One region of the Mesorhizobium koreense genome, then DNA from elsewhere that is predicted to be linked to it. Evidence: predicted binding sites of a transcription regulator. Region 1 holds the regulator's gene; the other holds the start of a gene.
What was found. Region 1 encodes LexA, which represses DNA repair genes until DNA is damaged. Its sites were predicted from a motif close to TGTTCNNNNTGTGTTCNG; they were not measured.
Positions count from the first base shown of each region.

Region 2: RBH77_RS03910 (ImuA family protein) is a predicted target of LexA. The motif match lies at 2,226-2,243, and genes of this name have one in related genera.

Region 1 covers NZ_CP134228.1:3,064,246-3,068,457, reverse strand. Annotated here, with positions in the region: gene trpC (indole-3-glycerol phosphate synthase TrpC) at 1-482, shown strand, start outside; gene moaC (cyclic pyranopterin monophosphate synthase MoaC) at 488-973, shown strand; gene RBH77_RS14585 (molybdopterin molybdotransferase MoeA) at 970-2,184, shown strand; gene lexA (transcriptional repressor LexA) at 2,305-3,018, shown strand; gene RBH77_RS14575 (ComEC/Rec2 family competence protein) at 3,012-4,212, opposite strand, start outside.
Region 2 covers NZ_CP134228.1:833,125-837,336, forward strand. Annotated here, with positions in the region: gene RBH77_RS03905 (Y-family DNA polymerase) at 1-1,254, opposite strand, end outside; gene RBH77_RS03910 (ImuA family protein) at 1,190-2,200, opposite strand; gene glmM (phosphoglucosamine mutase) at 2,488-3,840, shown strand; gene RBH77_RS03920 (outer membrane protein) at 4,030-4,212, shown strand, end outside.

The DNA.
Region 1 (4,212 bases):
CGACCGCATTGCCGGCGTTGCGTAAGGATTTCCTATTCGACCCCTACCAGGCCCATGAGGCGCGAGCCTGGGGCGCCGACGCCATCCTCGTCATCATGGCGAGCGTTTCCGACGACGTTGCGCGCTCGCTCGAGGACACCGCGTTCGAACTCGGCATGGACGCGCTGATCGAAGTCCATGACGAAACGGAGATGGAACGGGCGCTGAAACTCAGTTCGCCCCTGATCGGCATCAACAACCGCAACCTCCGAACGTTCGAGGTCAGTCTCGATACATCGCGCCGGCTGGCGAAGATGGCGCCGTCGGATCGGCTGTTGGTCGGTGAAAGCGGCATCTTCACGCATGAAGACTGCCTCGATCTCGAGCGAAGCGGCATTGGCACGTTCCTCGTCGGCGAAAGCCTGATGCGACAGGCCGACGTTGCGGCGGCCACGCGTGCACTGCTCGCCGGCGAAAGGCTCGCGCGCAGCGCGGCGGAATGAGCGCCATGACCTCGACGCTGACACATCTGGATTCTTCAGGCGAGGCCAACATGGTCGATGTCGGCGCCAAGGCCGAAACGGAGCGTCTGGCGGTCGCCGAGGGCACGGTGACCATGCGGCCGGAGACCTTAAGGCTCATCCTCGCCGGAGATGCAAAAAAGGGCGACGTGATTGGAACCGCGCGGATCGCGGGCATCATGGCGGCGAAGCGCACGCATGAGTTAATTCCGCTATGCCATCCGCTGCTTCTGACCAAGGTCTCCGTCGATATCAGGCCGGATAATGCGCTGCCGGGGCTTCGAGTTACCGCAACGGCGCGCGTCACCGGCAAGACCGGCGTTGAGATGGAGGCGCTGACGGCAGCGTCGGTTGCCTGTCTCACCATCTACGACATGGCCAAGGCCATCGACCGCGGCATGGTGCTGGGTGGCATCCGCCTGATCGAAAAGAGCGGCGGCAAGTCAGGTGACTATAGGGCTGAGGGCGCATGAACACCGGCGACCTGCTGCCTGTCGACAGTGCGCTGGAGCTTCTTCTCGCCGGCGCTGCGCCGCTTGCCAAGGAGAACGTGCCGATCGGAGAAGCCGCCGGCCGGGTGCTCACCGAACCGCTCGCGGCGCTGCGCACGCAGCCCCCCTTCAACGCCTCGGCGATGGATGGCTACGCGGTCCGCACCGAGGACATTGCCGCCCTCCCCGCGCGTCTCAAGATCATCGGCGCCGCGCAAGCCGGCAAGCGCTATCCAGGCACGGTCGGCAAGGGTGAAACCGTGCGCATCTTCACCGGTGCGCCGGTACCAGACGGCGCCGACGCGGTCCTGCTGCAGGAAGACGCCCGCATCGTCAGCGAAGGCCTCGTCGAGGCTCTGGAAAGCGTGGCGCGGGGACGGCATATCCGCCGTGCGGGCCTCGATTTCGCCGAAGGTGAGCCGCTCCTTCCTGCCGGCCGCGTGCTCGACCCCGCCGCGCTTTCGCTTGCGGCCGCCGCGAATCATGCGGAGGTTCCCGTGGTGCGGCGGCCGCTGGTTGCGATTGCCGCGACCGGAGACGAGTTGCTGCTGCCCGGCAGCCACCCCGGCCCGGACCAGATCATCGCCTCGAACGGCTATGGCGTCGCCGCGATCGCGCGCGATGCCGGCGCCGAAATCCTCGATCTCGGCATTGTGCCCGACGACCGCAAACTCATCGCCGCGGCGCTCCGCCGCGCGCTGGCCGCGGGCGCCCATATACTGGTCACGCTCGGCGGCGCTTCCGTCGGCGATCACGACCTCGTGCGCGAGGTGCTGACGGCTGAAGGCATGACGCTCGATTTCTGGAAGATCGCCATGCGCCCCGGCAAGCCGTTGATGTCCGGGCGTATCGGGCAAACGCGCGTGCTCGGCCTGCCCGGCAACCCGGTATCGAGCATGGTCGGCAGCCATCTTTTCCTAGTGCCACTGATCGCGCGGCTTGCAGGACGGACGCATCGTCCCGACGTCCGCGAGGCCCGACTCGCCGAGGCCATGCCCGAAAACGACCGCCGGCGGGACTATGTGCGCGCAGCGGCGGAGGAGACGTCGGAGGGCTTGCTCGCCGCGCCTTTCGGCATACAGGACTCTTCCATGTTGAGGACCCTTGCCGCCGCCAACTGCCTCATCATCCGCGAGCCACACGCGCCCGCCGCGGCGGCCGGCGATCCGTGCCGGGTACTTTTCATCCGCTGAAGGCAACCAAAGCCGATTTTCACCGTGGTTCATTGAAATTTAAACGGTTGCGGAACACAACTGGAACAGATAGTGTTTGTTCTGGTTTTGTTTACTACGCTGATTCTCGGGGAAATCGCGATGCTCACGCGCAAACAACACGAACTCCTGATGTTCATCCACGAAAGGCTGAAGGAGACCGGCATTCCTCCGTCCTTCGACGAGATGAAGGACGCGCTCGACCTCGCTTCGAAATCCGGTATCCATCGCCTCATCACGGCACTTGAGGAACGCGGGTTCATCCGGCGACTACCGAACAGGGCGCGCGCGCTCGAAGTGCTGCGCCTGCCTGATTCCATTGCGCCGGGCCTCAATGCCAGCCGCCGGTTCTCGCCGAGCGTGATCGAAGGCAGTCTTGGCCGCAAACAGCCGGAGAAGTCGCGCGTTCCCGCCGCGAGCAATGACGATGCGGCTGGTGTTTCCGTCCCCGTCATGGGGCGCATCGCCGCCGGTGTGCCTATCGATGCCATACAGCACCAGACCCATTCGATCGCAGTGCCGCCGGAGATGCTTTCCGGCGGCGATCACTATGCGCTCGAGGTCAAAGGCGATTCCATGATCGAGGCCGGAATCCTGGACGGCGACACGGTCATCATCCGCAACGCCAACACGGCCAACCCGGGCGAGATCATCGTGGCGCTGGTGGACGACGAGGAAGCCACCCTCAAGCGCTTCCGGCGCAAAGGTGCGTCCATCGCGCTCGAAGCAGCCAACCCAGCATACGAGACACGCATCTTCGGTCCGGACCGGATCAAGGTGCAGGGCAAACTGGTCGGGCTGATCCGCCGCTATTGAGTGGACGCGGCATGAGTGAGGCTACTCTCATGCGGTTGCCTATCCCGGTATGGCGGATTTTTGTGTGACCCTTTTTCGCTACGTTGCCGGCGCTGATAAGGTGGCAGGCCGCGTGCTGCGCGTGAATAGGTTCTCTCGGCATGCCATGGGCGGTAATGCTTTTCGATCGAGTATTCCACGGTCGGCTGGAAGCCCTTTGCAGTCTCTTCGAACGTAACGACAGCAGCGCCGTAACGTGCCAGGTCACGCTTGGTGATGATGACCGGGCCAGAGGCGATGCAGGGATCGTTCGCAGTCGCGTCGTCGATGACGATCAGGCTGGCGATTGCGCAGACGTTGCCGGCCGCTTTCTCCGTGGCTGCGTGGGCGATCACCACCCCTTTCGCATTCCACGCGACGCAAAGCGTTTTGGTGCAGGCAAACGGCACCTCCGGCGCGGCTTTAGGTATGGCAGACGCGGTGGTCGCGCCCGGCTTTACGATGGCTGTCGCCATCATGGCGCGTGCCCAGTCTTCCATTGTGAAGCCGTTCGGACGCTTGCGGTTGACCGTCACGCGACCGTCTGAAAGCTTCAGCGCAACAAGGCTCGCGTCTTCCGAGACGAAGAGTTCCGGCGCCGGTCGCCGCGCAATGAGCGCGATACCAATGGCGATCAGCGGCAGCGCCGCAATCCGGAACCATGTCGTTGCAAGGGTCAGGATCACGAGCGCCATCGTTAGGAAGACAACCGCGGAACCCGGCAAAATACCGATCGCGTCGAAGGGTGAATGTTTCGACAGCGCGACCGCGATCTCGGTGAACAGGCCGATGCCCTTGCCCATGATGGCGAAGGCCGCCCCGTCGAGGCCGAACGGCATCAGCACGAGACCGAGTACCAGGAACGGCATGACGATGGCCGAGATAATCGGCATGGTGGCGAGGTTGGCAACGAGGCCGAGCGGTGAGACGCGCTGGAAATGCCATGCCGCGAAGAGAGCCGTGGCCGTTCCCGCGACAAGCGAGGTCGCGGCGAGACCGACGAAGTGCCGCACCGTCGCACTGCCACCCCGCCAGAGATACGACGCCGATTGCGGAGGGGGCGCCCGCCTCTGCCCGCGCTGGCGCCATTCACCCCAGGCGGCGTAAGCACTGATCAGCGCGGCCGTCGCGGCGAACGACATCTGGAAACTCGGTCCGACGATCTCATGCGGGGCG
Region 2 (4,212 bases), 2.2 Mb from region 1:
GCTAGGCTCCTTTCCTCGCCCCCACGAAAGTGGGGGAGAGGTGGCGCGCGAAGCGCGACGGAGTGGGGGATATTTGGTCATATGCGATAGTTCTGCCCCTTGTGGGGAGGAGGTGATTTCATATGCGGCGGTCCTTCCGGCAAAGGGTACGGCTGCGGCCGCACGTTCGGGCAGATGGCTTTCGACGGGGATGGCCTTCAGCACGGCATGGTCGCCAAGGCGCGCCCGGATGCGGTCGGAGAACAGGACCAGCCTTTCCTCCTCCGATGCATCCTCTCCGGAAAAATCGGCCTGCCATGCCTCGAAGCGGGCAAGGGAAAGGGCTGAAAGCCTTACCAGATCGAAACCGAAGCCCGCGTCGATCCGGTCTTCAAGCGCAGCGAGCTTTTCATGGAAAAGGAGGCCGATCCTGTCCGGGTCGCGTAGCGGCCGCGCGGTGCCGACCGCGATCCGGCTGACGGCGCCGTCGACCCGGAAAAGCGCCAGTTGCAGGGATCGCGCGCCTTCTCCACGCCGCTCGAGGTCCGCCTTCAGCGTAGCGGCGAGCAATCCGACCAGCCGCTCGATCGCCTCCATCGTCACGATCGGCTCGACGAGCCGGCGCTCCACCGCGAGCGGCGGTGCCGGCAGGCGCGGCGATATCGGCTCCTCCACCTGGCCGAGCGCCTGGTCGATGCGTAGGAAAAGGAGCTTGCCGAAGCGCCGGGCAAGCGGCGCGCGCGGCGTCTGCATGACCGCGCCCACGGTCCTCAGGCCAACGCTTTCCAGCCCGCCGCGCACCGCCGCGTCAAGCCGAAGCGCCGGCAAGGGCAGCGGCGCCAGCGCCTCCGCCTCGTCTCCCTCTTCGATTGCCGAGAGGGAAAAACGCGCCGCGGCCCATGCCGCTCCCGGCGTCGAGGCGATGCTCGCACGAAGATCGAATCCCTGATGGAAGAAGCGGGCAAGGATATCGTCGAGCATCGCCTTTTCGCCGCCGAAGAGATGGGCGCAGCCGGTTATGTCGAGGAAAAGGCCGTCCTCGCCTTCCAGCGCCACCAGCGGCGTGTAGCGGTCGCACCAGTCGGCGAGGCTTTCGAGCAGACGCCTGTCCGCCACCGGATCGGTCTCGGCGATCTCGATCCCGGGGTGCATGGCACACGCATCCGCGATCCCCACGCCGCGCTTCAAGCCGAGCGCCTCGGCCTGTTCATCAAGCGCTGCGATGCGTCTCGTATTGTTCTCGTGGCGGCTGACGATGAGGGGCGTTCGTTTCATCTGTGCCGACCGGGCCGCCATCCGGGAACGCCAGGAGCGTCCGTGCCGCTGGCGCAGGATGCGGTCGGTCGGAAGATGCGGAAACCACAATGCCAATATTCTCTGTCCCATGGTCTTCCTGCCGTCTTTCGCGGAAGCCGCGCTCGGCGGCATCCCATTCGAGGATGAATTCTCCGGACGCGGCGTTCCGGCTCTTGCCGATGCCGACGGTGAAGGAAGGCGGGCCGATGGAGTGGGCAAGCGGGCCGGCAAGCGTCGATCGGGGCCGGGCGCGCGCCGGCGCAACGACAAGCCGGAGCGGCGCTGCGGTCGGCTCGGCAAAACCCGCCTCACGCAACAGGAAGAGAGGCCGGCCGGCCTGGAGCGCACGCCGGTGCAGGCGTCTTGTCGCGGTGAGGTCGAGCCGGCGCGGATTGCCTCCGGTTTCGAGGAATGTCGCCGAAAGGGCTTTCAGCCGCGCCGCCTCCTCGGCGATCCAGAGAGCGTCCCGGAGCCGGCGGGGGGCGGAGAAGAGGACAGCGCCCGGCCCGAGGCCGAAACGCGCGCAAAGACCCGGAAGGTAGGGGGTACCCGTCTCCTTGAAGATGTCCGCCGTACCGATCCACAAGAGCGGCCCGATCACCTCCTCCTTCAGGAGAAGGCTTGCCAGCGCAAGCGCAAAGCCTGCCACCGCTCCGGCGTCGCGTGCCTCCGCACCGTGGATCTCGATGAGGCCGGCTCGCGGCAGACCACCGCCGAGAGCAGCATCAAGGGATTCCGCACCTGTCCGCAACAGGGACGAGCGTCCCATGCCGGCGGCCTGACCGTCGCGGCGCCTGAGGATGCCGCCTGCATCCTCAGGCGCGCCGGACGGCTCGACCAGCCTGTCGGCAAGGACGCCCTCGATCTTTGCGATTTCCCGGCGCAGGGCAGAAATGGTCTCCCGCGCCATGGCGTGGCTGGCCATGACGGTATCCGCTCTTCCGACAATTTGTTCATGCTATGTTCTTATGGATTCCAGAGCTCTCCCGAAGAGTCAAGCGTCTTCCTTCCGCAGGAGAAAAGAATTTATTCCTGTCCGTGCCGATATGTTCGCTTTATGGAATTCCTTAAAGAACCCGTTTACCTTTCTCCAAGGAAGGGGGCGCACGCTAGCAAAGCGTAACATGCCCTCATATAAATTGATAAACGCATCCCGGCCGCTCCGTGGCAGATGATGCCGAAAGCCTGATGAATTCTGGGGATTCGAGACCGATGTCAAAGCGCTATTTCGGAACGGATGGCATCCGCGGACACGCCAATTCCTTTCCGATGACGCCGGCGATCGCCATGCGGGTCGGCATGGCGGCCGGCATGTCCTTCCAGCGCGGGACGCACCGCCACCGCGTCGTCATCGGCAAGGACACACGCCTTTCCGGCTACATGATCGAGAATGCGCTGGTGGCCGGTTTCTGCTCCGCCGGCATGGACGTGTTTTTGCTCGGCCCTATTCCCACGCCCGCCGTCGCCATGCTGTCGCGCTCGCTGAGAGCCGATATCGGCGTCATGATCTCGGCCTCCCACAATCCCTACCAGGACAACGGCATCAAGCTGTTCGGTCCCGATGGCTACAAGCTTTCCGACGAGATCGAGGAGCGCATCGAGCATCTCCTCGAGAACGAAGATGAGATCAGCGTCGCTGACGCCGACAGCCTCGGCCGCGCCAAGCGCGTCGACGGCGTGCATGACCGCTATATCGAATTCGCCAAGCGCACCTTGCCGCGCTCCATGTCGCTGTCGGGCATGCGGGTGGTCGTCGATTGCGCCAACGGCGCGGCCTACAAGGTGGCGCCGGCCGCACTTTGGGAACTCGGCGCCGAGGTCATCACCATCAATGGCGAGCCAAACGGCTTCAACATCAACAAGGATTGTGGCTCCACCAATCCGCTCAGCCTGTGCAAGAAGGTGCATGAGGTGCGCGCCGATATCGGCATCGCGCTCGACGGCGATGCCGACCGCATGGTGATCGTCGACGAGAACGGCACGGTGATCGACGGCGACCAGGTGATGGCGCTGATCGCCGAATCCTGGAACGAGAGCGGCAGGCTTGCCGGCGGCGGCATCGTCGCCACCGTCATGTCCAATCTCGGCCTGGAGCGCTTCCTGAACGACGCGGGGCTGACGCTGCTGCGCACCCAGGTCGGCGACCGCTATGTCGTCGAACACATGCGCCAGCACGGGCTGAATGTCGGTGGCGAGCAGTCCGGCCACATCATCCTCTCCGATTTCTCCACGACCGGCGACGGACTTGTCTCGGCGCTGCAGGTGCTCGCCTGCATCAAGCGCACCGGCCGGCCGGCGAGCGAGGTCTGCCGCAAGTTCGAGCCGGTGCCGCAGATGCTGAAGAATGTCCGCTTCTCCGGCGACAAGCCGCTGGAAAGCGCGCCGGTGAAGGCCGTCATCGAGGACGCGCGCAACCGGCTGGGCGATAGCGGCCGGCTGGTCATCCGCGCATCGGGAACCGAGCCGCTCATCCGCGTCATGGCGGAGGCCGACGACCGCTCGCTCGTCGAAGCCGTCGTCGACGATATCGTCGGGATCATCTCGGATACGCGCAGCGCCGCCTGAGACCAAACCCTACCGGGAACGCCGTCTTTTCACCGTCGGACCCGTCGGCGAGGGTCCTTCGCGCCGCTTTCGCGCGGGAGGATCGTGGTTAAAGATTAGGGTTAAGCCGAATTTAACTAAATAGGCTGCATTATCCCTTTCACGTTCAACCGAGGGTACGCCTTTCAGCCGGCGTCAAGGGGATGTGTCATGTTTGCAAAGTCGAAGTCGGCCTTGCTCGGAATTCTGTTTCTGGCCGGCATCTCGGCGCCAGCCGCCGCCGCCGATCTTTATGAGCCGCCGGTGGTTCCGGCGCCGGTCTATCAGCCCGTCGAGACAGGCGGCTGGTACATTCGCGGCGATGTCGACTATCACTGGTCGAAGCTGCGCGGC